3 regions of the Corynebacterium sp. HMSC074E01 genome follow, and region 2 is predicted to be linked to each of the others. Evidence: predicted binding sites of a transcription regulator. Region 2 holds the regulator's gene; each other region holds the start of a gene.
The links. The regulator LexA, encoded in region 2, represses DNA repair genes until DNA is damaged. The targets are predictions, from matches to a motif close to CGAACANNTGTTCG.

Region 1: a site for LexA is predicted at 6,019-6,032, ahead of HMPREF2537_RS08970 (error-prone DNA polymerase). Genes of this name have one in related genera too.
Region 3: a site for LexA is predicted at 7,960-7,973, ahead of HMPREF2537_RS01225 (HNH endonuclease signature motif containing protein). Genes of this name have one in related genera too.

What each region holds. Positions count from the first base shown of each region.
Region 1 covers NZ_KV794853.1:86,634-96,999, reverse strand. The annotation lists gene HMPREF2537_RS09000 (PH domain-containing protein) at 1-766, opposite strand, end outside; gene HMPREF2537_RS08995 (PH domain-containing protein) at 763-1,212, opposite strand; gene HMPREF2537_RS08990 (helix-turn-helix transcriptional regulator) at 1,271-1,531, shown strand; gene HMPREF2537_RS08985 (hypothetical protein) at 1,539-2,012, shown strand; gene HMPREF2537_RS08980 (DUF2975 domain-containing protein) at 2,104-2,652, shown strand; gene HMPREF2537_RS08975 (helix-turn-helix domain-containing protein) at 2,639-2,866, shown strand; gene HMPREF2537_RS08970 (error-prone DNA polymerase) at 2,863-6,000, opposite strand; gene HMPREF2537_RS08965 (MetQ/NlpA family ABC transporter substrate-binding protein) at 6,165-7,064, shown strand; gene HMPREF2537_RS08960 (MetQ/NlpA family ABC transporter substrate-binding protein) at 7,104-8,009, shown strand; gene HMPREF2537_RS08955 (methionine ABC transporter ATP-binding protein) at 8,117-9,160, shown strand; gene HMPREF2537_RS08950 (methionine ABC transporter permease) at 9,157-9,837, shown strand; gene HMPREF2537_RS08945 (sucrase ferredoxin) at 9,888-10,366, opposite strand, start outside.
Region 2 covers NZ_KV794847.1:302,833-313,198, forward strand. The annotation lists gene HMPREF2537_RS07445 (PTS fructose transporter subunit IIABC) at 1-1,451, opposite strand, end outside; gene HMPREF2537_RS07450 (1-phosphofructokinase family hexose kinase) at 1,474-2,445, opposite strand; gene ptsP (phosphoenolpyruvate--protein phosphotransferase) at 2,683-4,377, shown strand; gene HMPREF2537_RS07460 (DeoR/GlpR family DNA-binding transcription regulator) at 4,460-5,242, opposite strand; gene lexA (transcriptional repressor LexA) at 5,611-6,333, opposite strand; gene nrdR (transcriptional regulator NrdR) at 7,085-7,543, shown strand; gene hrpA (ATP-dependent RNA helicase HrpA) at 7,540-10,366, opposite strand, start outside.
Region 3 covers NZ_KV794821.1:24,695-35,060, forward strand. The annotation lists gene HMPREF2537_RS01195 (anthranilate synthase component 1) at 1-1,215, shown strand, start outside; gene HMPREF2537_RS01200 (anthranilate synthase component II) at 1,212-1,856, shown strand; gene trpD (anthranilate phosphoribosyltransferase) at 1,856-2,893, shown strand; gene trpCF (bifunctional indole-3-glycerol-phosphate synthase TrpC/phosphoribosylanthranilate isomerase TrpF) at 2,871-4,253, shown strand; gene trpB (tryptophan synthase subunit beta) at 4,299-5,513, shown strand; gene trpA (tryptophan synthase subunit alpha) at 5,513-6,343, shown strand; gene HMPREF2537_RS01225 (HNH endonuclease signature motif containing protein) at 6,622-7,740, opposite strand; gene HMPREF2537_RS01230 (dicarboxylate/amino acid:cation symporter) at 8,181-9,416, opposite strand; gene HMPREF2537_RS01235 (SdpI family protein) at 9,574-10,038, shown strand; gene HMPREF2537_RS01240 (hypothetical protein) at 10,260-10,366, shown strand, end outside.

The DNA of each region.
Region 1 (10,366 bases), on a different contig from region 2:
CGTTGGCGGGGGCGTCGTGAAGCGCGGTGAATTTCCAGGAGGAATCTACCAGCCCCCACACGCGCCCCACGAAACCCACGATGATGGGCAGCAGCGCGGTCCACATGCCCGGAATGAAGAGCAAACCGCCAATAACGAGCGCGCTAATCAGCGTGGGCAGACGCAGCGCCTCGGCAGCAATCGTGCGCAGAATGGGAATTTCCGGGATCAGGGCGGTGGCTTCCTCCGCTTCTGGTGCTGGCTCACTGGTAGGACCTTTATTCGTGCGCCGCAGCAACTCCGCGCGTAATTCTTCCGCCTTCGCCTTGGACAAGTACTCAATTTTGATGACGGAAGAGGTGCCACCCGCGGTCTCCACGCGCACTGCTGCCAGCCCCAACAGGCGCGCGATGACGGATTCCACAACGTCTACCGCTTGAATGCGCTCGTAGCGCGCAGAGCGGAAAGACGTAGAGATGACCCCATGGCGCAGAGCGATTTCATCCTCGGTGAGCTTGTAGCCCAGCTTGCGCCACCAGATTCCTGACATCAGCCAAATCACCGCGCACACGAGCACGAAGCCGCCGGCACCCAGCAGAGTGCCGCGGCCGATCTCGCCCAAGTGCCCGCTCTGCAGGTAAGACAGAACATCAGAAATCATGGAGGCGTTGATGTTCACCGCAAAAATGGCGAGCAGCGCCAGAATCAGCGACCAAAAGCGCAGCAGCGGGGTGAGGCGGTGGACGCGGGTGTAGCCGTCGACGTCGACAAGCGCGCGGTCCTTCACAGCCCACTCATCCTCTCGCGGGCCTTGACGGCGAGGCGCTCGCGCAAGGCGTCGGCGTCGGCGGCAAGGAGGCCGGGAATGGTGGCGTCGCTGCTGGGCGACGCCGTGTGCAACTGCACCTTCTTCAGCCCCATCGCGCGCTCGATAGGGCCGGCGGTGACGTCGACGAATTGGATGCGGCCATAGGGCACGACGGTGAAGGTGTGCCAGATTTTGCCGCGCGTAACCAAGAGTTCGTCGGCGGTTTCCTGCCAGCCTAAGTTCCTGACTTGCGCGGGGATGAGCCAGAGTTCGTAGAGCGCCCACACGATGAGCGCGCCGGCGACCCAATAGAGCCAATCCCACCAGAAATACGCCGCCCCGGCCGCCAGGGCAGCAAGAATGACGTCCCAACTCAAACGCGAAATGTAGCGGGCTTTAGTGAGTGACGGGGATACGGAATTCATGCCGCAACTTTAACACGAACCCTTGACAAGTCGTTGGGTTTATACAACACTGCGGTGTATGTCCCCAAAGAAAAAGCCAACCCGCCCACTATTTAACCGGGTCCGCGTGCTCCGCGCTGAACGGGACATGACGCGCGCACAGCTTGCCGCCGCCATCGGGGTCAACCCCCAAACCATTGGCGCCCTCGAGCGCGGCGACCACTCCCCCAGCCTGGACCTCGCCTTCAATATCTGCGAAGTCTTCGACCTGCCCGTGGAAGCCGTGTTCTCCCGGACCGAATTCACCCCCATGTCCTCCGAAATCTACCGAAAGGACTAACCCACCCATGTCCGCCGCCACCATTCCCGATTCCGTTAAGACCCGCAAGCGCTACATCACCCTGACCGACCTGTTCACCACCCTCATCATCGCTTCCATCCCCCTGCAGTTCTGGAGCGCCTTTACCTCACTCATGGTTGCCGCCCTCGGCACGCTGCTCTGCGCGTTGATGACCGCTCGCCTGCGTACCACTATCAACGCGGCAGACCTACCCGGAACGGAACTTGATGAGTACCAGATGCAGCAACACCTTGAGGCCCGCGACGACGGTCTCAAATTCTCCCTCACGGCACTCGTCATCCTGCTGCCGGTGACCGGTCTCATTGCCTGGGGTGCCCGAGCCATGCCCATCATGGACGGCGCATTCGTCTCCCAGCTCTACCTCAAAATCATCCTGCTGCTCATGGTGTGGGTTCCTTTCTCCGTGGCGCGCTCCCTGGCCGGCAAAATGAATCGCGACGAGCTCATCTCAAAGGAATAACCCCGCACCCCTTGCCATACTTATCGCTAATCGATATTATCGAATTACGACAACATCGATAGTCGATAAGATATCGGCGGAAGGGACAACCATGACAGACCCCGAAAAGAAAGCAAAGAAGGAGCGCAACGACATCGGCGCCGCTATTTTCATCGCCGTTCTAACCATCGCGCTCATCCTGCCCAACTACGCCAGGGACGTCTTCGACGGCACGTTTAACACCGCCCTCAGCGCGGCCGTGCCGGAAGGCCTCGGCGCCCACAACCTGGACGGCGGCGCCTACTGGATGCTCATGACCGCGCTCATCCTCAAGATCGTGGCGATCTTCGCCGCCGCGGGCTTCATCTTCTCCCTCGCCCGCACGATGCAGCAGGGCAAGCTCTTCGACCCCCGCTCCACGCGCTCGCTCAACGGACTCGCCGTGTGCATCTTCGTGTGGGCCATCGCCCGCTTCGGCATCGAGGGCATGGGCAATAACTGGGCCGCCAACGACTTAGGAATTGATTGGTGGGCCAACCAGACGGGCACGCCCCTAGCGGAACTGGCCATCCCTTATATCGCAGTCTGCGTGCTGATTCTCTTTTCCGTAGCCATCAAGCGTGGCAGCGCACTCGAAGAGGATGTGGATGGCCTTGTCTAACAACACTGAACCTATCGTGACCTGCCACCTCGACGAGGTGATGGCCCAGCGCCAGATCACCGGCACCGACCTGGCCAAGCAAGTCGGCATCACCCCGGTGAACCTCTCAGTGCTGAAGAATAATCGCGCCAAGGCCGTGCGCTTTAGCACCCTCGCCGCACTCTGCGCGGCCCTGGAGTGCCAGCCCGGCGATCTCTTCAGCGTCGAGCACTAGCGGAAATCCCGCGAGCCCCGCGAAAGAGCCTCACCGAAGGCCAGTGGCTCAAGCTGGTCCGCGGCAACGGTGACCGCCCCGGAGGCATTCTGCACAATGCCGCGCACGATGAGCGCGGGCGCTGTTCGCGCGGTGACCTTATCCCGGGCCCACAGGCCGGGTGAGACCATCACGTTCATCAACCCGGTCTCATCCTCCAGACCGAAGAAGACCACGCCGCCCGCTGTGTGCGGGCGCTGGCGGTGCGTGACCACCCCGGCGATGCGCACGCGAGTGCCATCCTCCACGCCCGGCAGGTCCGCCGCCGATAGGATTCCGCGGGCCTGCAATTCCCCACGAACCTGCTCCATTGGCTGCTGATTGTGGGTCACGCCGGTGCTCGCCACGTCCGCCGCCATGAGCTCAAAAGCGCTCATCCCCGGCAAGGACGGCGCCTCGATAGCAGACAGCCCCGGCAGCATTCCCGCCCGCTCCGTTGCGGCCACACCCGCCTGCCACAGCGCTTGGCGGCGATCCATCCCAAAGACATCCAAGGCCCCCGCCACGGCGAGGGTCTCCACGTGATCGACGGTGAGATCGGCGCGGCGGGAGAGATCGGGGACGTCGACAAACGGCGCGGCCGCTTCAATTCGGTCGGCGGCCTTATCACCTAGGCCTTTGATGAGGTTGAGGCCTAAGCGGATGCGAGCCTGGCCGTCCGCGCCCACCACCACGCGCGCCTCGCGGCCCGATTCGTTGACGCTGACCGGCAGCACCTCCACCCCATGGCGGCGCGCATCCTGAATAAGCGACTGCGGCGAATAGAAGCCCATCGGCTGCGCGCGCAACAAGCCAACGCAAAACTGCGCCGGGTAATAGCGCTTAAACCACGCCGAAAAGTACACCAAGGAGGCAAAAGACTGCGAGTGGGACTCCGGGAAGCCATACGCGGCGAAAGCCACGATCTTGGCCCACAACTTATCCGCCCCCTCCCCGACAATCCCGTTGGTTTCCTCCAAGCCCTCATAGAAGCGCTGCTTGAGCGCTGCCATCTTGGCTGGCGAGCGCTTCGAGCCCATCGCGCGCCGCAGGTCATCGGCCTCCGCGCCACTGAAACCGGCGGCATCGACCGCAATCTGCATGAGCTGCTCCTGAAAGAGCGGAATCCCCAGCGTCTTGCCCAGGGATTTCTCCAGCACCGGATGGTCATAGGTCACCGGCTCCTTGCCATCGCGGCGGCGCAGGTAGGGGTGCACCGACCCGCCCTGGATGGGACCCGGGCGGATGAGGGCGACCTCCACCACAAGGTCGAAGAAGACCCGCGGCTTGAGCCTCGGCAGAGTGCTCAGCTGCGCGCGCGACTCCACCTGAAACACGCCCACCGCATCCGCGCGGCAGAGCATGTCATAGACTTCCACGTCAGCCAGGTCCAACTCCCACAGGTTGACCACCCTGCCGGTGCTCTCCTCCACCAAATCCATCATGTGGTGCAGGGCTTCGAGCATGCCCAGGCCCAGCAGGTCGAACTTCACCAGCCCGGCCGCGGCACAATCATCCTTATCCCACTGCAGCACTGAACGGTTCTCCATGCGTGCCCATTCCACGGGCACGACATCCGCAATCGGTCGATCACAGAGCACCATGCCGCCGGAGTGAATACCCAGGTGGCGCGGCTGGCCCAGAAACTGCTCGGCTAAGGATTCAACATCCGAAGGCGCGGGCGCAATGCCCTTCGACCAGGCATCGGCCGAACCCTGCGGATAGCCCAACGCGCGGGCAGCATCCCGCAACGCCCCTTTGCGGCGGTACGTAATCACGTTGGCCACCTGCGCGGCGCGCTCGCGACCGTGCTTGGCATAGACGTACTGAATGACTTCCTCACGCCGCCCGGATTCAATATCGATGTCAATATCCGGCGGGCCATCGCGGTCCGGGGAGAGGAAGCGCTCAAAGAGCAGGCCCGCGGAAATCGGCTCCGCATTCGTAATCCCCAGCGCGAAACACACCGCCGAATTCGCCGCCGACCCGCGCCCCTGGCACAGGATGTTCTCCCGTTTACAAAAGTCCACGAGATCACACACGATGAGGAAGTAGCCGGGAAAGCCCAGCTGCTTGACGACGCCCAGCTCATACCGCATCTGCTCCCACGCCCTGCGCCGAATCTCCTCGGGGCGCGTGGCATAGCGCGCCGCTGCTCGCTCGAAGGTGAGGTGCTCCAGCCAGGACATCTCGGTATGGCCTTCCGGCACGTCAAAATCAGGCAGGTTCGGGGCCAGCGCCTCCCACGTGAAGCTGCACTCCTCGAGAACGCGGACGGTTTCCACAATGAGCTCGGGACGCTCAGGCAGCAAGCGCGCCATCTGTTCCCCGGAGCGCAGCCAGGACGAGCCCATGGGGTGGGAGTTGGGGGAGGCGTCGGCAAGCGCGAGGCGTCTGGACAAGGCCTGTTTGGCTCCGGCCAACCGCGCGTGTTCCCGCGTGGCGGCAGCCGGGTGGGCGGTGGCTATGGCGCGCGGAACCGGCAAGGAATCCAGCAGTAGGTGGTGGTCCGCGTCCTCCGGGAGCTGGGTACATGCGTACTCCAGAACCATGCTGTCTATTTTTATTCCATCGACCAGAAGATCGAAATGCTCCGCCCATTCCCAGCCCACCAGAAAGAGGCACTCATCCTGCAACTGCGCACCAATCTCCGCCAGGGAAGGATAGGACACGACCCCCTTCTCCCCCGCCTCCATGCGTGCGCGGGAGATGAGCCGGGATAGCCGCCGGTAGCCCTCCGGGGTGCGCGCCAAGACCGTCAGCGGAGCCGGGTCGAGGCTAAGCTCCGCGCCAAAAACGGCGGGCAGCCCCACCTGGGCGGCAGCTTCCACAAATTTCATAAGTCCATAGAATCCATCCCTATCTACCAGCGCAATCCCCCACAGGCCCAGCTCGACGGCGCGCGCCACGAGCTCCTCCGGCTCGGAGGCGCCGTGGAGGAAGCTATACGAGCTCACCGCGTGCAGCTCCGCGAAAGGCACGGCGGAATGCCCCACCTTCGGCGCGTCCGCGGCCTGCGGTAGGTGGTCCACCGACACCGGGACGGGCCCTGGACGGCCCGAGAGAATCCTCTCCACCCGAGACCACGGTAGCGCCTCACCCCCATTGAATCTCATAGGCTCACATACTATATTCGAACACAGGTTCCCGTCAAGGTTGTCGTTGAACGATCCGCCGGATAGACAAAGCGGTTCAATCGTTGCTAGTTTTTCCTGCAGTGAACACTCCTGCGGTGACACGACTTGCCGCACAAACCAAGAAGGGACACTAGGAACCCACCATGAGCATCCGTCGCGTACTTGCCGCCACCTCGGCAGCCGTCATCGCCGCAACCGGGCTGGTTGCTTGCTCCTCCGATTCCTCGGACTCCGCCGAGTCCAAGGATTCCGGCGAAGCCATCACCAAGGACTCCACCATCACCATCGGCACCACCGACGCCAACATGGAAGAGTGGGCCGTCTTCCAGGACCTGGCCAAGGAAGCTGGCTTCGACGTCAAGCTGGAGAATTTCTCCGATTACAACACTCCGAACCAGGCTCTGGACCAGGGCAAGCTGACGACGAACAAGTTCCAGCACCTGAAGTTCCTGGCTGAGTACAACAAGGGCAACGGCACCGACCTCGTCCCGCTGGCCGCCACCGAGATCTACCCGCTGGCCATCTACTGGAAGGACCACAAGGACCTCGCTGACATCGAGGGCCAGGAAGTTGCTATTCCGAATGACTCCACCAACCAGGGCCGCGCCATCGGCCTGCTGGTTCAGGAAGGCCTGGTCACCCTCAAGGAGGGCAGCCCGCTGACCCCCACCCCGCTGGACATCGATGAGGAGAAGTCCAAGGTCAAGGTCACCCCGGTAGACGCTGCTCAGACTCCGGCCGCGTACGGCGAGGGTAAGCCGGCCGTCATCAACAACTCCTTCCTCGAGCGCGCTGGCATTGACCCGCAGTCTGCCGTCGCTCAGGATGACCCGGACTCCACTGAGGCCGAGCCCTACATCAACGTCTGGGCCGTACGCGCCGACGACGCCGATAACGAAACCCTTCACGAGCTGGCCGAGCTGTGGAAGGACCCGAAGGTCACCGATGCCGTTCTGAAGTCCTCCGGTGATACCGCCGTGGCCGTCGACCGCTCCCAGGAGGAGCTCCAGGAGATTCTGGAGCGCCTCGAAGAGCAGGTCTAAGCACAATCCCATCACTGACTAACTAGTAAAGGACGAATCATGCGCATCCGCCGCCTCGTAGCAGCCGCCGCCGCTAGCCTGGTTGCTGCTACCAGCTTGGTCGCCTGCTCGTCTGCAAGCTCCGATTTCGCCGCCGGCACCGCCGAGGATCCCATCATCGTCGGCACCACCGACGCCGAACTTCCGGAGTGGGGCGTACTCAAAGAGCTCGCTGCCAAGGAAGGCATCGAGATCGAGATGAAGAGCTTCACCGACTACGCCACCCCCAACCAGTCCTTGGCTGAGGGCAGCACGGATACCAACAAGTTCCAGCATCTGAAGTTCCTCGCCGAGTACAACGTGGGCAACGGCACGAACCTCGTTCCGGTGGCCTCCACGCAGGTCTACCCCATGCCGCTGTTCTGGAAGGGCCACGACAGCATCGACGGCATCGAGGGCCAGGACATCGCCATTCCGAATGACGCCACGAACCAGGGCCGCGCCATCAACCTGCTGGCAGCCAACGGTTTGCTGAAGCTCAAGGAAGAGGGCAAGCTCACCCCGGATCCCGCCGACATCGACGAGGCCGCATCCAAGGTAAGCATCACCCCGGTCGATGCTTCCCAGACCCCGTCCGCCTTCGGCGAGGGCAAGCCCGCCATCATCACCAACTCCTTCTTCAAGCGCGCGGGTATCAACCCGGCCGACGCCGTGCTTTACGACGACCCGGAAAACCCCAACGCCGACCCGAAGATCCTGTTCGACCCCTACGTCAACGTGTGGGCTGTACAGGAAAAAGACAAGGACAATGAGAAGGTCAAGAAGCTGGCTGAACTCTACCTCTCTGATGAGGTGAAGGCCGCGGTGCAAGACACCACGGGTGGCACCACTATCTTCGTGGATAAACCGCAGCCAGAGCTTCAGGAGATTCTGGAGCGCTTGGAAGAGGAAGCCTCCTCCAGCTAAGCGAATCTCCCTCCTCCCCCGCGCTCACGCTCGTTTGCGTGACCCGGGGGATTTTGCCCGTTACTCCCTGCTTATTCACCACACGGACACGTACAAAGGAAAACCACGTGACTGAACAACAAGGCGCCCACCGGGGCACCCGGATTGAATTCCGCAACATCACCAAAGTCTTTAAAAACAAAAAGGCCACCACGAAAGCGCTTGATGATGTCTCTTTGACCGTCGAGCCCGGCGAGATCATCGGCATCATCGGCTTCTCCGGCGCGGGCAAATCCACGCTGGTGCGCATGATCAACGGCCTGGACAAGCCGACCTCAGGGCAGCTGCTTCTCGACGGCACCGATGTCGTCCCCCTCCCCGAGTCCAAGCTCCGCGGCATCCGCCGCAACATCGGCATGATCTTCCAGCAGTTCAACCTCATGTCCTCGCGCACCGCGGCGGGCAATATTGAGTACCCGCTGAAGCTGCAGGGCGTCGACAAGCAAGAGCGTAAACAGCGCGTACAGGAACTGCTGGAGTTCGTCGGCCTGGCGGACAAGGGCGATAACTACCCGGAGCAGCTCTCCGGCGGCCAGAAGCAGCGCGTCGGCATCGCCCGCGCCCTGGCTAATAACCCTTCCCTGCTGCTGGCAGATGAAGCCACCTCGGCGCTCGACCCCACCACCACCCACGAGGTTCTTGACCTGCTGCGCAAAGTCAACCGCGACCTCGGCATCACCATCGTGGTCATCACCCACGAGATGGACGTCGTGCGCTCCATCGCCGACAAGGTGGCCGTCATGGAAAGCGGACGCGTTATCGAGGCCGGCAGCGTCTACGAGGTCTTTTCCAATCCGCAGACCAAGGTAGCGGAGAAGTTCGTGGCCACCTCGCTGCGCAACACCCCGGACGTCGTGGAGGCCGATGACCTCTTGGCCCACGAGGGGCGTTTGTTCACCATCAACCTGACGGAGAAGTCCGGTTTCTTCGATGCCGCGGGCAAGCTCGCGGACAAGGGCGTGTCCATCGCCGTGGTCCACGGCGGCATTACCACCTTGCAGAAGCACTCCTTTGGCAAGATCACCGTGCGCCTCAACGGCCCAGACGCCGCCATCGAAGACTTCTACGCCCACATGCAACGCACCACCGACATTGAGGAGATCCAACGATGAACGTCACCTACCTCGCGCAGGCCAATTGGGACCGACTGGGCAGCACGCTTGTCGACGCCATCAAGGACACCCTCATCATGGTCGCCACCACCCTGGTGCTCGCCGGCATCATCGGCCTCGTGCTGGGCATCCTGCTCTACACCACGCGCCCGGGTGGCATCCTGCAGAACAAGCCCATCCACTTCGTCATCAATATCCTGGTGAACTTTGTTCGCCCGATTCCGTTCATTATCTTGCTGGCCTTTGTGCAGCCGCTGACGGTGGCGGTGCTGGGCAGCTCCATCGGACGTGAGCCGGCCACGTTCGTCATGGTGATTGCGGCTACCTTCGCGGTGGCGCGCATCGTGGAGCAGAACCTCGTGGCGCTGGATCCGGGCGTGATTGAAGCAGCCCGCGCAATGGGTGCTTCGCCGTGGAAGATCATCACCACGGTCATCATTCCGGAGGCACTGGGCCCGCTGGTGCTGGGCTACACCTTCCTGTTCATCGGCATCGTCGATATGTCCGCGATGGCCGGCTACGTCGGCGGCGGCGGCTTGGGTGACTTCGCCATTGTCTACGGCTACCGCGCCTTCGAGTGGGAGGTCACCGTGGTGGCTACCCTCATCATCATTGTGCTGGTGCAGGCAGCGCAGTTCTTTGGCAACTGGCTCTCGGCCAAGATTATGCGCCGCTAGCCGCGCGCCGCGCCTGGCTCGGCACAGTTTAGAGGTGCCGCGCCCGCGCTCTATGCGCTGCGCTTTTCGACGCTGCGCGCGGCATAGAAACGAGAGGTCTTCGGCTCGTCTCCACAAGAAGAGACGACGCCGGAGGCCTCTTTTTCTTCGAGCTCTACGTCCCATGCGCGGCCATCACGGTGGCGCACAACGACGCTATTCTTTGCGGCGGGGTTCTCCACCGCGTCGACGGTGAGGTCGCCGTAGTGGAGGGTCTCGGAGGCGTCGAGAAGCTGGCGTGCCACCGCGAGCTCCGCCACCTGACCCCGGGGCGTGGCGAGGCCGGAACCGCGGTTGGCGGGGTAGAAGTACTCGCCGTGCAAGGCCTTGCCCACGAGCTCGCGGCCGGCTTCCACGTTGAGGCGGCCAAAGGAATATCCCCAGGGCATCAACAGCACCGACGGCGCGAAACGGTGTCCCTTGGTGTGGGAGGTTTCCCACACGGTCTCCTCAAATTCGCATGCCAGGGAGGCGGCAAGCGGGCGTCCCT
Region 2 (10,366 bases):
ATGAGCAGGCCAGTAACCATCGTGGCGAGCAGCGGGATGATGACTACAGGCATGAGGGAGCCGATCCAGCGCGGGACCTTCCACTTGCCAATCCACATCGCAACAAAGCCAGCGATAAGGCCGGTAACCAGACCACCGATGAAGCCCGCACCGAGGGTAACAGCAATGGCACCACCGGCGAAGCCCGGCGCGATGCCCGGGCGGCCTGCCAGGGCAAAGGCAATGTAGCCGGATAGCGCCGCGACGATGAATCCCATCGATGCTTGACCAATCGCGAAGAGCACAGCGCCGATGTATAGGGCGAATCCTGCCTTCTGGAAGGTCATCATTTCGCCATCAACCATGACGTCATGGCCCGGCAGGTTGGTCAGCGAGTAATCGGTGGTGATGGCCTGCCAGCCGTTTGCCATGTCGTAGCCACCGAAGAGGAAGCCCAAGGCCAAGAGGAGGCCACCGGCGGCGACGAAGGGAACCATGTAGGACACGCCGGTCATGATGGCCTGCTGAATGCGCTTGCCCCAGCCCAGTCCTTCGCCTTCTTCCGCGGAGCTAGAGGAGGCTGCGCCTGCAGTGCCTGCGACCTTGTGTGCGTTGGGGTTCTTGGAGGCAGCGATGGCTTCATCGAGCATCACGCCCGGCTCGTTGATGGCGCGCTTGACGCCCGATTCAATGACGGGCTTGCCGGCGAAGCGCTCCCGGTCGCGAACACCGACATCGGTGGCGAAAATGACGGCGTCGGCAGCCGCGATGGTTTCTGCAGAAACAGCGGTGTTATTGGAAGATCCCTGGGTCTCGACTGTGAGCTCGACATCGTCGCGCTCCTCGGCGGTCTGGGTGAGTGCGTCGGCTGCCATGTACGTGTGGGCAATGCCAGTCGGGCATGCGGTGACGGCCACGATGCGGGTCTTCTGTGAATCCGCAGCCTTGCTTGCCGCAGGCGCTGCAGCCGCAGCGGCAGGTGCCGATTCGCTGGCGGCAGCCTTCTTCTTCGGCTTTTCGGCGTTGACCACGTCGAGGACCAGAGAGACGATTTCCTCCTTGGTCTGCGCGGTGCGCAGAGCCTCCAAGAAGTCCTTCTTCACCAGCGCGCGGGCAAGCTTGGAGAGGATCTTCAGGTGTGCCTTACCGCCACCTTCCGGGGCCGCGATGAGAAACACCAGGTGGGCGTCACCATCGGGGCCGGAGAAGTCGACCCCGCGCGAGAGGCGGGCGAAGGCCAGGGTGGGTTCAGACACGGCAGCAGAGCGGCAGTGTGGGATGGCAACGCCACCGGGAACACCGGTGCCGGCCTTGGCCTCACGCTCAATGGCGGGGCCTGCCAGTTCCTCCACGGAGGTGGCGCGGCCGGTGTCGTGAACAAGCGTGGCCAGATTGGTAATGACTGATTCGATGCTGTCACCGAAGTCGGCGTCGAGCGCCACGAGGTCGGTGGTGATGAGTTGTGATGACATCGGTAGGTACTCCTCAGTACTACTAAAGGTCGGTGACGGCCGAAACCGTCGTGTGTTCGATATCCAGTTCTTCGGGGGTTGGAATCTGGGTTCCCGGGAGTGCTGCGGCTGCTGAACCGTAGGCCACAGCCTGGCGCAGGGCTTCGGGGTACGAGGCGCCGGAGCGGCGGGCGAGGATATAGCCGGAGAGCGAAGAATCGCCGGCACCCACGGTGGAGCGCAGGGTGATGGGCGGGGGAGTAGCAGCCCATGCTTCCTTGGCCGTGACCAGCACCGCGCCAGCGCCGCCCAGGGTGACAAGAACCTCGGGGATGCCGCGCTTGACGACGACCCTCGCGGCCTCAACCACTCCGCTGAAGTCGCCGTCTTCGGCGGCGGCCTCAAGGGCCTGACCATCGACGCCTGCAAGCTGGCCCAGCTCGAGGCCGTTTGGCTTGATGAGGTCGGGGCTGGCTACTTCGAGGTTGTTACCGAGAGCCACCATGGGCGCATCAGAGGTATCGACGGCTATGCGGATGTCGGGGTTGGCTTCGCGAGCGACACTGATGAGCTGCGTGTACCAATCTGTAGGAACGCCTTTGGGAAGAGAGCCCGCCATGACGATCCACTCGGCGTCGGTGCAGCGTTCAGCAACGGCCTGTGCCACGTCTTGCTGAACTGATTCATCGAGCGTGGGGCCAGGTCCGTTGAGTTTGGTCGTGCGGCCATTCGGTTCGGTCAAGGTGGTGTTGGTGCGCACCGCGCCCTGTGTCGGCACTGCGTGTACGGGGATAGATGCGTCAGCGGCGAGGGTCAAGAAAGGGTCTGAGGCCATAGCCGGGAGAAGGGCCAGACTGTCGACGTCGGCGAGCGTTACTGCATGCGTAACGTTGACGCCTTTACCGCCAGCAACGCTGGAGACAGACTCGGCGCGGTGGACGGCACCGGGTTCGAGCGCCTCGTTCAGGCGCACGGTGGCGTCGATGCTTGGGTTGGGGGTCAAAGTAAGGATCATCGTGGAGAATGTCCCCTTTCGCGGAGTGCGTATATTGGGGGCAAACGCGCCTCAGGGGCGTGAACAAGAGCTTCGGTGCGGATTGCCCGTTGTCAACGTGAAATTAATGTTGCTTAATGTTGATTATTGCCCGTATGTGTCCGAATGTCAATGGAATCACTGTGGGTTTCGTTGCATTTTTGGCCGACTTGTGATGATCTGGAAAGAGAAAACATCGTCTCCGTAAGGAAATGTGTCATGGAAAACGCATCCCCATCCACCATTAAAGGCACCGGTGTCGTCGCCGGCGTTGCATACGCTGAGGCGGTGTGGGTTCGCCCACGCCCAGAACTGCCCACGGCTGGAGAAACCGTGGCGGAGGAGCAGCGTGATGCTGAATACGATCGCTTCCTCGAAGCGGTCGACATTGTTGCCAGCAGGCTAGAGCAGCGTGCCGCTGGTGCGGAAGGTCAGGCAGCAGAAGTCCTGGGCGCTACCGCCGGAATGGTCAAGGACCGAGGTTGGCACAAGGCAGTGCGCAAGGGTATTCGCAGCGGCAAGAACGCCGAGTATGCAGTTGTGGGGGCCACGGACAGGTTTGTCACCATGTTTGAGGCTGCCGGCGGCGTGATGGCTGAGCGCACGACTGACCTCAAGGACGTTCGCGACCGCGTCATCGCACAACTACGCGGTGAGCAAGAGCCGGGCCTGCCCATGGTTGAAGGGGAAGCCGTGCTGCTGGCGGATGACCTTGCACCGGCGGATACCGCAACCTTGGACACCACCCACATCAAGGCGCTGGTGACCGAGCTGGGCGGTCCCACCAGCCACACTGCAATTATTGCTCGTCAGCTCGACCTTCCGTGCATTGTGGCGGTCGGCGCTGAGCTGCGCACGATTGAGGCGGGAACCCAGATCTTCGTCGATGGCTCCGTGGGCACAGTGGCCCTTGGCGCGGATCGCGCCGCCTCGCTCAAGGCTGTAGAGGAATACCGCGAGAAGGCGGCACGAGTAGCCGAGTGGCGGGGTCCGGCCCAGACCAAGGACGGACACCGCGTGCAGTTGCTAGCCAATGTTGCCGACGGTAACGCAGCTCGTATCGCCTCCGATTCGCAGGCAGAAGGTATCGGTTTGTACCGTACGGAGCTGTCTTTCCTCTCCGCGAGCGAAGAGCCCACCGTGGAGGAGCAAGCGCGCATCTACGGCAAGGTTTTCAACGCTTTCCCGGACTCCAAGGTCGTTGTTCGAACACTCGACGCTGGTTCTGATAAGCCGATCTCCTATGCCACGTTGGACTCTGAGGAGAACCCCGCCTTGGGCGTCCGCGGCCTGCGTATCGCCCGCGACAACGAGGCGCTTTTGACCCGTCAGCTCGATGCCATCGCACAGGCCGCAGAAAAGCGTGCCGAGGGTGCCACGACGTGGGTTATGGCACCGATGGTGGCCACCGCAGTCGAGGCAAAGTGGTTCGCTGAACTCTGTCGTGAGCGTGGGCTCACGGCTGGCGCGATGATTGAGGTACCGGCTGCAGCCCTGATGGCGGATACTATCTTGCCGCACCTCGACTTCGTGTCCATCGGTACCAATGACTTGACGCAGTACACCATGGCCGCTGACCGCCTATCGCCCCAGCTGGCCTACCTGACCGATCCGTGGCAGCCGGCCGTGTTGCGTTTGATTCAGCACACCTGCGTGGTCGGACGCGATAACAACGTTCCGGTTGGCGTTTGTGGTGAAGCAGCAGCTGATCCCATGCTCGCTTGCGTACTGACCGGCCTTGGTGTGACGTCGCTGTCGGCGGCGTCGACCGCCGTCGCAGGTGTTGGTGCACAGCTTGCTGAGGTCACTCTTGAGCAATGCCAGAAGATGGCGGATGCAGCAGTAAACGCTGAGGGCCCAGCTGATGCCCGCGCCGCAGTGATTGACCTATTGGAGCAATTCCAAGCGTCCTAGATTATTGAATGCGCAGGAGGTGTGCGCCCCTCACCATGAAGGGGTGCACACCTCCTGAAACGATCTAGTGGGGGTAAGGCGCCTACTTTTCTGCAGCAATGATCACCTCAACGCCGTGCTCACGCAGCGCTTCAACGTAGGAAGCGGGTGCGCCGGCGTCGGTGATAACGACATCAATTTCATCGAGGGATGCAAAGCTCACGAGGTAGTCATTGCCCAGCTTTGAAGAATCGCACAATACGACGACGCGGTGCGCATTGGTGACGAAAGCGGACTTGATCGCAGCCTCTTGCGAGTCTGCCGTTGAGAGACCGTGATCAATGGTCAGTGCGTTGGTGCCGACAAAAGCCACGTCGGCACGCATGAGCGCCATGGTGCGAAGGGCGGTATCACCAACCACGGCCTGGGTAATTGCCCGTACGGTACCGCCAAGGAGCTGGACTTCGGATACCCCGTTGCTGGCTAGCGAAAGGGCGATCGGCAGGCTGTTGGAGACGATGCTGAACTGACCTGCCGAATAGCGCTGGCCAATGAGATCAGCAAGCGCATTCGTCGTGGTGCCGGCGTCGAGGAAGATGCTGCCGCCATCGGGGAGCTGTTCCAGCGCAGCGCGCGCAATGGCCATCTTGGCGCCCGTGGCCGAGCGTTGACGGGTATCAAGGGTTAACTCCGCGGTTTGGAAGGATTGGGAGGCAACCGCACCGCCATGGACTCGGTGCACGACTCCTTCCCGGTCCAAAACCGCGAGATCGCGGCGAATCGTCTCAGCGGTAACATCGAAGCGTTCAGAAAGTTCGGTGACATTGACACGGCCTTCGACGGCGGTCAATGAGGCAATTTGTCGGCGACGCTCTTCTGCGTACATAGTTCCTCCCAGTGAAGTCTGCCTGCGGTGGTCACTGCGCCCGCCGCGGAAAGGAAACGGGGCTGGGGCGTGTGAACGAAAAGGGCAACGAATGTTGCGGCGATGCCTCCATTGTCCCACTGAATGTGAAGAAAACGGAACTAAACAAAGAAAACCTCACATTGCGGTTGCGGCCTTAGTGAAAAATTCCTCTATAACCTGCATATATGCAAATGTGTGATATCGGACGCCAAAGCGGCAGGAATCGGGCATGTACACACACAAGGGGGTAGAAAGAAAAAATCCCCCGGCCCTTTACGCCCGCACCGAGTGGGCTGGCACTGCGAGGTGGGTAGGGCCCTGGGGGGATGGCTGAGAGGTGATGATTTCTAGAGCTTGCGGAAAACTGACACTACCTTGCCCATGATCTCAGCCTCGTCGCCCTTGATGGGGGAGTAGGCGTCATTATGGGGAAGGAGCCAGACGCCTGAAGAGTCGCGGTGAAATTCCTTTACGGTGGCCTCTTCGCCGTCCAGAAGGGCGGCGACGAATTCGCCTTCCTCTGCGACGGATTGTGAGCGAATAATCACCCAATCGCCGTTGAGAATTCCGGCGTCTTGCATAGAATCGCCCACGACCTGCAGCATATAAAGCTCGCCGCTGCCGAGGATTTCGCCCGGCATGGGGAAATAAGCATCAACGTTTTCTTCGGCGGTAATTGGGGAGCCTGCGGCAATGCGGCCGACAACCGGGATGTAGTTCGGCGTAGCTGCGTCCTCGGGGATATCAGGGGTGGAAAGATCTGGAGACTTGTTTGCCTGGCCTGTCTTGCGACCGGGCTTCTTCGAATCTTCGGCACCGGGGAAGTGGCGGACGTCAACGGCGCGTGGCTTGTTCGGATCGCGGCGCAGGAAGCCCTTCTCTTCAAGCTGCTTCAGTTGGTAGGCCACGGATGATGTGGACTGTAGGCCGGTGGCATCACCGATCTCCCGAATGCTTGGCGGGTATCCGCGGAGCATTACGGCATCATGGATAACCTCTAGGATGCGGCGCTGCCGGGGGGACAGGGTGTCGAGGGAAGGGTGGTCGCTTCGCTTGGGTTTGCGGGCCATTCTTTCTCCTAAAACTATTGCGATGTGCACATTCGTGGCCGAGGCTTTGGCGTACCAGGCATGTATGGGGGCTGCCGGTGGTTCTTCCGCTTTCCTTTTTAGCACGACAGGAAAAAATGTTCGACTAGCGTCGCCGAAATGTGGACAAATTTTCGAGAGGGTGCTATAAATCGAACATACACGCTAAATCGAACGGTTGGTCGATGGTGATGTTCGAAAGTGTCCGCCCGGATTCTTAGACTTCGGATATTACGTCGATGGAGAAGGAAGATCTAGAAAGGAACCGTCATGGCTATCGCTCTCAATAACGCCTCTGTACTGCGTAGGGATGTTCGTCGGAAGTCTCACAATCCAGCCGTCCTGGTCCCGCCGGCGGCAATCTGGGATCCTGTGCAGCATCAGACACGGGCCCATGAGCTGTCACCTACTTCTTCACGTGGCACGACTGTTGTTCGAACGCTTTCTTCGGACGGTAGAACACAGGGGCGTACGACAGGCTCGGCATCATCCTCCGTTTCTTTCCAGCGGAGTGTGCCACGGAGTCGGCGCGGCGGGTCGAACGTAGGCAACTATGTTCTGGGCGCGGTCTTTGGCGCTGCAGTCTTTATTGGAACAGTGTGGGGCGGCCTCAGCATCGATAGTGAGGTTCCTAATGTCAATGGTGCTTCGGCTACCGCGGTGGCAACTTCGCGCTAGAATTTCTTGGGCCGGGGAAGCAAAGCGCATCGGCGGAGAGGAAGGTTACGGCACTGTGTATTGCCCGTTCTGTCACAATGAACAGTCACGAGTCATCGATTCGCGTGTGATTGATAGTGGAACCTCAATCCGGCGGCGTCGCGAATGTGCTGCATGTAAAGGCCGTTTTACCACCATTGAGAAAGCGGTCCTGTCGGTAGTCAAGCGTAATGGCTTGGCTGAGCCCTTCAGTCGCGACAAGCTGATTCGCGGCGTCAAACGCGCGTGCCAAGGGCGTGATGTAAGCGATGACGCTCTGAAGAAGCTCGCGCAAGAAGTCGAGGAGACCGTGCGCAGTCACGGTTCCTCCCAAGTCAATGCCAACGACATTGGCCTAGCCATCTTGGAGCCTCTCCGCGATCTCGATGAGGTTGCCTACCTGCGCTTTGCCTCCGTGTATAAGTCCTTCGAAAGCGCAGACGATTTTGAATCGGAAATCCGCCTGATGCGGCGGCGTGACCGCGATAGCTTCTAACGCAATTTATCTGCGGCCTTTTGAATTCTCCGAACAGACACCGCATGAGCGGTTCCTAGGCGTTGTGCGAAGAGCGATACGCGCAACTCCTCAATCATCCACAAGATCTCCTTAACCTCACGAGTCTTCTCGCGGCCTGCGGGCAAGGAACGCAAACGATTATTGAGGTATGCCTTGGCCTCGTCGACATCTGCCTGGCGGTCAGCGTCACGATCTGGGTCCAGGTTCATATCATCAAGCCTGATACGTGCAGCCTGGATATAGCGCGGCAGGTGGCGCAGGTGTTGGATCCCATGAACGGTGATGGCGTGCGGCGGCAAGAGGAAGTCGAGCTGGGCGCGAATATCATCGATTGCCGGCCCCTCCCAGTGCTTCAGCTCAGCGTTGAGGTTGGAGTACTCCGCCAACCCTGGGGCAATAGCCACCACGGCCTGACGCACACGGCCCGGAACCTCAGGCTTGACAGCGTTCAGCAAGCCGGTAAATTCCTCAGGGGTTCTTACAGGCCCGCCCTTGTCCATCATGATGTCGCGCACCGCGGCGACTCGTGCATCGTTGACCAACCCTTTGGCCCCGCCGTGTGGGTAGGAGTCGACAGCTACCCGCTGCTGTAGGGGCAGCCCCTTGACCATTTGTTGCGTATTCACGGAGATTTCCCGAAGCAACAAGGTGAGGGTGGCAGTGATCATGGAGGCGTCGGCAGCCGCTTTTGTCGGGTGGACCTTGAGCGCGACACCTTCCTTCGTGGCTACGAGTGCCGGATAGGCGGTGACCTCGTGCCCATCAACGACAGTGGTCACCTCTTCATCGATAGCACCAAGCGTGTCCTTTGACCATTCCTTGACGGAAGTGGACTCAGCTGCCCGGCCAACACGCGAGACGGAGGAAGAAATATGCCCGGCCTGGCGTTGGACCAAAGCCTGCAGATTGCGGTCGGAATCAATAACCTTGCCCCGCTTATCCACTGCGGCATAGTTCATCCGCAGGTGGGGTGGGAGTTGATCCGGGCGGAAATCGCCGGCGTTGATGCCTTGGCCGCCCATGTCCTGCAGCACGGCCGCAAGCTGTTCACAAAGCCCGCCTTCATAGGGCACAAGCTTGGGCAGCGCTCGCTCAGCAAATTCGGGTGCTGGTACCACAGTGCGGCGAAGAGCCTTTGGGAGTGAGCGAATCAGCTCTGTCACCAGCTCCAGTCGCAGGCCGGGTACGAGCCAGTCGAAGCCCTCGGAGTCCAAGCCCGCGAGGAGCGGGACGGGAACCATCAGCGTGACACCGTCGAGGGGGTCACCGGGTTCAAATTTATAGGAGAGGTCGTAATCGATGCTTCCCTTCAGCCAGCGGTCGGGGAAAGCCTCCTCTGTAACAGCGTGGTCCTCTTCCAGGAGCGCTTCTGGGTCGAAGTCCAAAGAGTGCTTGTTCTTCTGCTTCTTCCACCAAGAATCGAAATGCCGAGCAGTGGTGACAGATTCGGGGATTCGCTGGTCGTAGAAGTCGAAGAGTGTGTCTTCATCCACCACGAGCCCGCGCCGACGGGCCTTCTCCTCATATTCGGAGGCCTCGGCAAGCTTGCGCTTGTTGTCGTGGAAGAAGTGATGGTGGGTGGTCCATTCGCCGTCGACAAGCGCATTGCGAATGAACATGTCGCGTGCCGCCGCAGGATCGACGCGGTGGTAGGGCACCGTACGGTCCGCGACCACGGTGACACCGTACAACGTCGAGCGTTGGGTAACTACCGCTGAGCCGCGCTTGCGTGACCATGTTGGATCGGAATAGTTGTGTTTCAACAGATCCTTCGCCAGTTTTTCCACCCAGGCCGGGTCGATGGCGGCAACATCGCGTGCCCACAGTCGCGAGGTTTCCACCAGCTCGGCTGCCATGAGGAACTCCGGTGGTTTCTTCGCAAGCGCTGATCCCGGGAAAACCAGGAAGCGGGTATTGCGTGCGCCAATGAACTCCTTGGAGTTACCGTCACGTGCGCCGATATTGGACAACAGGCCAGAGAGCAACGACATGTGGATGTCATCGGGGCGCCGCTCGGTGCCCTCTTGAGCGTTCCAACCGAGCTGCTTGGCGACGTCCCGCAGCTGCCGCACCAGGTCGAACCACTCGCGGATGCGCATATAGTGCAGGAAATCGGCCTTCATCCGTTTGCGGAAAGCATTGCCGCTCATCTCCTCGCGGGCTTCTTGGACAAAGTCCCACAGGTTGAGCATTGCCATAAAGTCTGAAGTCTTGTCTTTAAAACGAGCATGGGCCTGGTCAGCCTGCGCTTGCTTGTCGGTAGGCCGCTCACGCACATCCTGGATGGTCATTGCGGCAACGATGACCATGACGTCGTGGAGGCATCCGGAGGTGTTGGCTTCAACGAGCATGCGGGCCATGCGCGGATCCACGGGGATGCGGGCGAGATCTCGCCCGATGCGTGTCAGGACCGGCAGCCCATCTTTTTCTTTGCCCTCGAGTGCGCCCAATTCGTGGAGGAGGAGCAGGCCATCGCGCACGGCCTTCGGTTCGGGGGATTGCACAAAGGGGAAGTCAGCGATATCACCGAGGCGCAGCGAGATCATTTGCAGGATGACGCTGGCCAGGTTGGTGCGCAGGATCTCAGGGTCGGTGAATTCCGGCCGGGAGAGGAAGTCCTGTTCACTGTAGAGGCGGATGGCAATGCCATCGGCAACGCGACCACACCGGCCTGAGCGCTGGTTAGCGCTTGCTTGGGAGATCGGCTCAATGGGCAGTCTCTGCACCTTGGTGCGAGTGGAATAGCGCGAGATGCGCGCGGTGCCCGTGTCGACGACGTAGCGAATGCCAGGCACCGTCAAT
Region 3 (10,366 bases), on a different contig from region 2:
AGCTTTGAGCTCTCAACCGAGCACGATGAGCGCGCCCGCCTCCGCGCCACCTCAACCGCGGATATCCTTCGCACGCTGCAGTTTAGCCAGCTCTATTCCGGCGAATCGCTACCTTTCCTTGGTGGGGGATTCGCCTTCGACTACGTCGATACCTTCGAGGCACTGCCGCCGATTCCTGATGGCCCTAACGAATACCCCGACTATGAATTTCTCGTAGCCGAGCACGTCCTCACGGTGGACCACCTGACGCAGACGGCAAAGATTGAGGGGTGGGGCGTCGACAAGCACGCCCTCGAAGAGGAGCTCGACCGGGCCGCCGCCACCGAGCCCATCACCCCAGAGGCCCCGGCACCGCGCGAGACCATCAGCACCCACGCCTCGATTGATGACGCTGCTTTCCGCCGCCACGTCGAGCGCCTCCAGGGCAACGTCCATGCGGGCGATATCTATCAGGTCGTTCCTTCCCGCGCCTTTAGCCTCGAGTGCCCCGATGCTTTTGCCGCCTACCGCACGTTGCGTGAGACCAACCCCTCGCCGTACATGTTCTACGTGCGCGGTGCCGACCACGAGCTCTTCGGTGCCTCTCCGGAATCCAACCTCAAGTACACGGCCTCTGACCGGCAGGTACAGCTCTATCCGGTGGCCGGCACTCGACCGCGCGGTGCCACTCACGAGCTGGATATCCGCAATGAACTGGAGATGCGCACCGACTCCAAAGAAGTCTCGGAGCACATCATGCTCGTGGACTTAGCCCGCAACGACCTCGCCCGCGTCGCCGTCCCCGGCACCCGAAAGGTCGCCGACCTGCTCCAGGTGGACCGCTACTCGCGCGTCATGCACCTGGTTTCCCGGGTCGTCGCCACGCTGCACGAGGATTTCGACGCCCTCGACGCCTACCGAGCCTGCATGAATATGGGCACGCTCACCGGCGCTCCGAAGCTGCGCGCCATGGAGCTCATCCGCGAAACCGAAGGTACTCGCCGCGGCTCCTTCGGCGGAGCAATCGGCTACCTGCGCGGCGATGGCTCGATGGATAACTGCATCGTTATCCGTTCCGCCTATGTCAAGGATGGCACGGCCGTCGTCCAGGCCGGCGCGGGCGTCGTGCGCGATTCCGTCCCACAATCCGAGGCCGATGAAACGGTCCATAAGGCCTACGCGGTGCTCAACGCCATCGCCCAGGCACACAACGCATCTCTGGAGGTCATCCGATGAATCCGCACGTCGTCCTCATCGATAACCACGATTCCTTCGTCTATAACCTCGTCGATTCTCTCGCCGGCTATAACACCACCGTCTTCCGCAACACCGTGCCGGTGGAGGAGGTCCTCGCCGCCGAGCCCGACATCATCATCCTCTCGCCGGGGCCGGGCCATCCCCGCGACGCCGGATCGATGATGCAGCTTATCGACGCCTCCCTCGGCCGCATCCCCATCCTCGGCATCTGCCTGGGCTTTCAGGCGCTGCTCGAGCATTTCGGCGGCACGGTCGAAGCCTGCGGGCCGGTACACGGTTCTTCTGTGCCCATGACGCTGACCGACGCTGGCGCGAAGCACCCACTCTTCCAAGGGCTTACTACTGATTCCGAGCCAGATAACCCGGATTACGTGGGCCGCCTCGTCCCCGTTGCGCGGTATCACTCCTTGGGCTGTGCTCGCATTCCCGCCCAGATGCGCAGCCTCGCGGAGACGGAGACCGACATCGGCCCTGTCACGATGGCGGCGGAAACTCTCGACGGTATGGCCCTCGGCCTGCAGTTTCACCCGGAGTCGGTGCTCACTCCGACGGGACCAATCATGATCGAACGCTGCATCAAACAACTTTCTACTCAACCTACTATGGAGGCAATCAAGTAATGACAGACAATAAAGCACTAAAGACGCTGCAGGCATTCCTCGATATCTCCGAGCCGACCCTCGAGCAGGCTATCGAGGTTTTCACCCCACTGACGGTGGGGGAGTACGACGACATCCATATCGCCGCCCTCCTTACCCACATCCGCACCCGCGGGGAGACCTTCGCCGATGTCGCCGGCGCGGCCCGCGCCTTCCTCAACGCCGGCCGCCCCTTCCCGGTCACCGGCGAGGGGCTCATGGACACCGCGGGAACCGGCGGCGATGGCGCTAACACCATCAACGTCACCACCGGCGCTTCCCTCGTCGCCTCCGCCGGTGGGGTCAAGATGGTCAAGCACGGCAACCGCTCTGTCTCTTCCAAGTCTGGCTCAGCCGACGTCCTCGAGGCCCTCGGTATTCCGCTTGATCTCGATCCGGACCGCGCGGTCCGCCAGCTCGAGGCCTCGAATTTCACGTTCCTCTTTGCGCCGGCTTATAACCCGGCGGTTGCCCACGCGCAACCGGTGCGCAAAGGACTCGGGATTTCGACCCTCTTCAACACCATGGGCCCGCTGCTCAGCCCGGGCCGCCCGGAGTTCCAGATCATGGGCATCGCCAACCCCGAACAGGGTCAGCTCATTGCTGAGGTGTTCAAGGATCTTGGCCGCACACGCGCGCTCGTCGTCCACGGCGCCGGCACCGATGAGATCGCTGTCCACGGCACCACCCAGGTCTGGGAGCTTCGCGACGGCACCATAACCCACTACGAGCTCACCCCGGAGGACCTGGACATTTCCCGCCACGAGCTAACTGACCTCGCCGGCGGCAATGGCAAGGAAAACGCCGAGGCCCTGCGCGCCGTCTTCGCCGGCACCGGCAAGCCCGCCCACCATGATGCGATCGCCGCGACCGCCGGCGCGATGTTCTACCTCAATGGCACTACCGGCTCCATTCACGAGGGCGTTGTGCATGCTGACCAGCTCATCAAGGATGGCACCGTGGCTGCATGGCTGAAGAAGCACGAGGAGGCGAACTATGGCTCTGCCGACCGTGCTTGAGGGGATCGTCGCCAAGCGCCGCACGCACCTGCCCGCCATCCGTGAGCGCCTGGCACACGTGGATCTCGCTGCCCTCCCGCGCTCAGAACGTTCCTTCTACGATGCGCTCAACGGCACCAACCGTTTCATCATGGAGTGCAAGTCCGCCTCGCCATCGCTCGGGCTCATTCGGGAACATTATGAGCCTGGGGCCATCGCTCGCGTCTACTCGCGTTATGCCTCGGCTATCTCCGTCCTCTGCGAGCCTGATCGCTTCGGCGGCGACTATGACCACATGCAGACCGTAGCGCTGTCGACGCACCTGCCGGTGCTGTGCAAGGACTTCATCGTTGACCCGATCCAGATTTATGCCGCGCGTTATTTCGGCGCTGACGCTATTTTGCTCATGATGTCGATCGTCGATGACAAGACTTACGCGGAACTCAAGCAGCTCGCGGATTCCCTTGGACTTGATGTCCTTACCGAAGCCATCACCGAGAAGGAAGTCGCCCGCGCCACTGCCTTCGGCATTGACGTGATCGGAATCAATAACCGAAACCTCCACGACCTCAGCATCGATCTCACTCGCTCCGAGCGCCTTTCGCACCACGTGCCGTCTGGCAAGGTCATCGTCTCGGAGTCCGGTATCCGCGACAACCAAACCGTTCGCCGCCTGGGTTCTCACGCCAATGCTTTCCTCGTTGGCTCGCAGCTCACCGGCACACCTGACATCGACCGCGCCGCCCGTGAGCTTGTCTATGGCCACAACAAAGTTTGCGGCCTCACCTCGTGGTCTGCGGCCCAAGCCGCCCGCGCCGCCGGTGCGGTCTACGGTGGTCTCATCTTCGAAGAGGCATCGCCGCGCAATGTTTCACGTGAAACCGCGCTCGATATCATCGCTCATGAGCCCGACCTTAACTATGTCGCGGTCTCACGCCGCACTACCGGTTGGGAGGAACTGGCCCTCGACGGTATTTCCGCCCTGCAAATCCACGCGCCATACCAGGGGAGCACGAAGGCCGAGCTCGAACTCATTGAGTCCGTACGCGCAGCAGCGGGGGAGCGCCAGGTGTGGCGCGCCATCGACATGACGGCACCCCACGGCCCGGCCCTTGCCTCCGCGCTTGCCGACGCCGTCGACCTCCTCATCCTCGACTCCGGCACCGGGGGCACCGGCACCTCCTTCGACTGGACGTCTGTCCCGGACGAGGTCAAGGCAAAGTCACTTCTCGCTGGGGGCCTGAATCCAGAGAACCTCACCGAGGCTCTTCGCGTCGGCACCGCCGGATTGGACATTAACTCAGGAGTCGAAGTCAACGGTCGAAAGGACAGTGCGCTCATCGCCCAGGCCTTCCATACTATTCGTCACTTTACGTATTAATTCCCAACCCGAGCCCTAGCAACAGCCCGAGACAAAAGGACAATCATGACCAACGATCAGAACACCAGGGAGACCATTCTTCCCGCCTACTTCGGTGAGTTTGGCGGACAATTTGTTCCCGAATCACTCATTCCAGCACTCGACCAGCTCGAGCAAGCCTTTGTCGACGCCCAGAATGATCCGGCCTTCCGCGAGGAACTTGCCGGCTACCTACGGGACTATCTGGGCCGCCCTACGCCTCTCACCGAAGCGACCAAGCTTGGCGGAAAGGCACGCATCTTCCTTAAGCGTGAGGACCTCGTGCACGGCGGCGCTCACAAGACCAACCAGGTAGTCGGCCAAGCGCTCTTGGCCAAGCGAATGGGCAAGACCCGTATTATCGCGGAGACCGGCGCCGGCCAGCATGGCACGGCGACCGCCCTCGCTTGTGCGCTGCTTGACCTCGACTGCGTGATCTACATGGGCGCAAAGGATGTCGAGAGGCAGCAGCCCAATGTCTACCGCATGGAACTCATGGGCGCCAAGGTGGTGCCCGTGGATTCCGGCTCAGGAACCCTCAAGGATGCTGTCAACGAAGCTCTCCGTGACTGGACCGCGACGTTCCACGAGTCTCACTACCTCCTAGGCACCGCGGCCGGCCCTCACCCCTTCCCGACGATTGTTCGAGAATTCCACAAAGTCATTTCTGAAGAAGCCAAGGCCCAAATGCTGGAGCGCACTGGCGGGCTCCCCGACGTGGTCGTCGCCTGCGTCGGCGGCGGCTCCAATGCCATTGGCATGTTTGCGGATTTCATCGACGAGGAATCAGTCGAACTCGTCGGTGCCGAGCCTGGGGGAGAGGGCCTAGACTCCGGCCACCATGGCGCCACGATCAACAACGGCACCATTGGCATCCTCCACGGTGCCCGCTCCTACCTCATGCGCAATGCTGACGGGCAAGTTGAGGAATCCTATTCTATTTCTGCCGGCCTCGACTACCCGGGTGTAGGCCCACAACACGCCCACCTCGCACAGACCGGCCGAGCCACTTATGTCGGCATCACCGACGCCGAAGCACTCGAAGCCTTCCAGATTCTCAGCCGCCGGGAGGGCATCATCCCAGCTCTCGAATCCTCGCATGCCCTTGCCTATGCACTCAAGCGCAAAGATGAGGACATCACCATTCTCGTTTCCCTTTCTGGCCGCGGTGACAAGGACATCGACCACGTTCGCAGCACCCTCGACGCGCACCCCGAATTCCAGATCACGGAGGACAAGTAATGAGCCGCTACGAGAAACTTTTCTCCAGCCTCGCCGCCCGCAAGGAAGGGGCATTTGTCCCCTTCATCATGCTGAGCGATCCCAGCCCAGACACCGCTCTCGCCATTGTTCGCGCCGCTGTCGCCGGTGGTGCCGATGCGCTCGAGCTCGGCGTCCCCTTCTCCGATCCGGTCGCCGACGGCCCCACCATTCAGGCCTCCCATATCCGCGCACTTGCAGGCGGCGCGACGGTCGACTCCGCGATCGAACAAATCCGCCGCATCCGAAGCGAATTCCCCGACCTACCAATCGGCATGCTCATCTACGGAAACGTTCCCTTCACTCGCGGGCTAGAGACCTTCTACTCCGAGTTCCAGGAAGCGGGTGCCGATAGCATCTTGCTTCCCGACGTCCCCGTTCGCGAAGGCGCACCTTTCGTCGCCGCCGCCGAAAAAGCCGGAATTGACCCAATCTTTATCGCCCCGGCTCAAGCATCTGAACAGACTCTCCAGGGAGTGGCTCAGTACTCCAAGGGATATATCTACGCTATCTCGCGCGACGGCGTCACTGGCACCGAGAAGGAGTCAGAAACCCGCGGGCTCGATGAAGTGGTGAATAACGTGAAGCGCTTCGGTGGAGCGCCGATTCTTCTTGGGTTCGGTATCTCGACGCCTCAGCACGTCGCCGACGCAATCGCCGCCGGCGCAGCTGGTGCAATCACCGGTTCCGCTTTAACGAAGATTGTCGACGCCCACCTCGACGAAGAAGGCCGCCCCGCCGACGGGCTCGCCACTGCGGTCACCGACTTTGTCTCCAAGATGAAGGCCGCTACCAAACATACGGAATCCTAAACAAGCTTTCTAGGCACCCTTCTGGACGCCTTTTCGGGCAACCATGACTAGGAGCGCCCCAGACTAGTCAACTCACCTCGGCCTCTTCCATCACCTCGTCCGCCGCCGCGCATCGCGATGGAAGGGGCCGTTTCACGTGAAACTACGCACTGTCCGCGTGCGCTAACCTGATGACTACCGACGTCGAAATAGGTAACAACCCGTGGAGCCTAATCCATGTCCCTCCAGATGCCTCCTCACTTCCCCGTGCGTTCCTAACAACTTCCGACCCTAGACCCCTAGAAGGGGATATCCTCGTGCCCACTCGAGTAACGATCTGCTGGGTCCGTCCTGTCGAATATTTCGACCATTTCACCGCCGTCCAGCTCCACCTTCAAGGCTTTTGCTTCTTCGTGCATCTTCCGACGGTGAGAAATGACATCCTCCGCAATGGTTCGCGCCCACACCTTTGACGCCGGAGCCAGGGGGCCAGTTGCCTCGGTCACCGCCCAGGTTCCGTCCTCAAACAACCACACAACGTCACCGGTAACTGGGTCTAGGATATAGAAGGCCCGCCCATCAGTTTTCATGTTGTGGTGGTGCTGGCAAAGAGCAACCAAATTGGATGCATGCGTCTGGCCACCATCGGAATAGTTGATCCGATGGTCCAATTGGCAAGTCCATGCTGGACGATTACAGCCGGGGGCGCGACAAGTCCCGTCGCGCCCCTCGACATACTTTCGTGTGACATCTGAAGGCTGGTAACCCTTGCACGGTTCTGGAGCATCACTAAAGTCGCGCGCCACTGTCTTCGACGCCGGGACTCCTTCGCCGGCCCATCCATGTCCTTGGACGTAAACTGGGGCTCCTTCCACATCCGTGGCTTTGTATTCATGCACGACCACCTTTCCTACCTCAGGTTTGATTTTGCCCGTAATGAGGAGGATCAAGGCATCCGCCATTGAGACGTCGTGCTCTTTAGCGGCCAACTTGATGGTTTCGTGGATGACGATGCCGACATTGCTGTCTACCTCAAGTTCAATCGAGGCACGCTCTCCGCGAGTGAGGAGCGAGTAGCGATTCTTCCTCCGACTGTCTCGGAAGGCGATTGAATCATCTAAGACCTTCGCAATGTCACGCACCTTGCGCCGGATCTTATCTGCGCTTGGGAAAAGTTGGTTCGGCTTAGTCGGCGTTAACCACGCCGCCAATTGACTATCAATCTCGGCAACAACTGATGAAATAGGGTTTCCGAGCTTTGCCATTACTTGATCGATAGCGACCAAGGCCTGCATGTCAAGCAAGAACTCAGCGTCTTGCAAAGCCTTTACCTTCGGCAACTCATTGAGACGAATGAGTCCCATAACATTCCGCGCCACATGGGCAAGAGACTTTCCTGTCTTTTGCCCAATGCGCATGAAGGCAGTACCTGAGTCTGCATCGAGCGGTGGTTGGACACTGGACCAAAACTCGTACTCTATTCTCCGCATCAGTTGGCCCGCCTTGCAATCAGGATCGTGCGGGTTTGAGTGAGAGAAGTACGCGGTAGGTATTGACGTTGAAGAGTTTGTTGTGGTTCCCATGGGTAGTTGCACCCCCTAAACTAGCCGAACAATGACGTCCCCACGCCCACCTATAGAATACCTGTTCGAACGAGAGCCCGCAAGGGTTAACTAAAATCTTTCCACCGAGGGCTCCCCAGTCACGGAAGGCGGTTGCGCAACTAGCGAAGGAACTATTCGGGCAAACAAAAGTCCCCCTCCCAGAGCCCGCGTTCCAGAAGGTTGGTCTCGGTAAATAGACCACCGAAGTGAAGCGGGCTAGGGGAGAGGGAAGCTATCAGCGTTTCACGTGAAACTTAGGCTGTGGCGGCCTCCTCGTTGGCGGCAGAGGAGTCAACTTCAGCTTCCAAGCCTTCGATCTTGTCCCGTGCGAAGCGGTCAACGATCATCGCAATAGCGCCGTCGCCAGTAACGTTCGCAGCAGTACCAACAGAGTCGATGGCAATGTAGGCAGCAATCATCAATGCCACCATCGAATCATCGAAGCCCATATTGGCCTGCAACAGACCCACAGCGACCATCACAGCACCACCCGGAACGCCAGGGGCAGCGATCATCATAATGCCAAGAAGAAGAATGAATCCGAGAGCCTTACCCAAATCAGCTTCCATACCGTCAGCCATGAACACGATCGCAAAGGCATATAGAGTCAGCTTGATCATCGAACCGGAGAGGTGAATGGTCGCGCAAAGGGGGATAACGAAGCCAGCAACAGGCTTGGAAATCCCATTCTTCAAAGTGGCATCCAAGGTAACCGGAATCGTAGCCGCCGAGGAGGATGTACCCAGCGCCGTGAAGTAGGCCGGTGCCATGTTCTTCAAAGCGCTGAACGGATTCTTACCTGCGATGGCACCAGCAATGACGTATTGGAGCACAAGGTAAACCAAGGTCATCACAACTGCGAGTAAGAGTACCTTCGTGAAGGCGATCAGAACCGTGCCGATGTTTCCGTTCATGCCCAGCGAGAGGAACATACCGAAAATGTAGATCGGCAGAAGTGGGATAACGAAGCCCCAGATCACCTTGATGACAACGTTTTCGAATTCCTTGGTAATCGCATAGAGATTGTCGGATTTCACAGTGGTCATGGCCACGCCAATGCAGAAGGACAGAAGTAGGGCCGTCATCACCTCAAATGGTGCTGGCATCTCAACAGTGAAATAGGGCTCGAGTGCACCAGCATCGATGTCGGATACCTCGGTATTGAGCGTTTGCCCAGCCAGCAAAGTGGGGTACAGGGCCTGGGTCAGACCATACGCAACAAGGCCCGCCACGATGGTTGAGCCATAGGCAATTCCTGCAGTAATGCCCAGCCACTTGCCGGCACCCCGCCCGAGGCCGGCAATTGCCGGAGCCACGAGCGCAAGAATAAGAATGGGGATGAAGAAGCCGAGGAAGTTTGAGAACAGGCCGTTATATGTGGCGAAAGCCCTGCCAAACCACTCTGGGGCAAACTGGCTAACGATGATGCCCAAAACTATCGCGACGATAACCTTGAACAACAGAGAGTTGAGAACACTCTTAAATGTCATGATTGAGTCTTTTCTATGGTTGCTACCACGTCGGTTTTCTCGCTCGATGATAAGTACATTAATATCTACCAAGCGACACGAAATGTATAATACAGCAGGATGCGAATAATTTGAACTGGCTTTCTCGCCAGCTAGGAAGCGGGATAGACTAAGGGGCATGCTCGTAGTCGGAATCATTTTCCTCATCTTGGCCGCGGTACTTATTATCGTCGGCGGCCTTGCCACGCTCCGTAAGCTTCCTGGAAATAGCGTCGTTGGTTTACGCCTGGCCGAGATCCGCAAATCTAAAGAAGCCTGGGATAACGCCCACGCTGTCGCGGGCCCGTTCTGGTTCTTGGGCGGCGTCGCTTTAGTATTCGGCGGCATCATCGCACTGCGCGCCGAGGGATGGATGTGGCTGATTCCTGCACTCACGTTCGTCGTAGCGATCCTCGCGCTCTCCATCGGTTCCAACATGGGTGCCCGCGCAGCCTACCTGTGGGACCAGGCACACAAGGAGGATGAGGGTTGTGGTGATTCCTGCAACTGCGGCGATGGCGGGTGCGGGGGAGAAGCGCCGACAGTCGACGTCTCCGCGGCCCGCGCAGCTGCGGAACGTGCCGACAACGTGAACAATGACTAGCACTGTCATTATGGCACAGTGACGTAATAGGTACGCGTAATGACGTTTCCCCCATTTCGTAACAACTAAATTAATACTTGGTCACGCCAACAGTGGGAAACTCTACTGTTGGCGTGACCTTTTTAATTATCCTGTGTCCGCACTGGGAACCACGCACCAACTCAATGGAAGGATGGCGCGGCACAGTGAATGTTCACTATCGACGGCGCACCATGGATCCCATGAACAAGAGGAAGAATATTCGCGCGCTTAAAATCATCGCTGCAGCTGCGTTCAGTTTCACCATTCTTGGCGCGGGAGCGACCTATGCGTTCGCAGGCGATAGCCG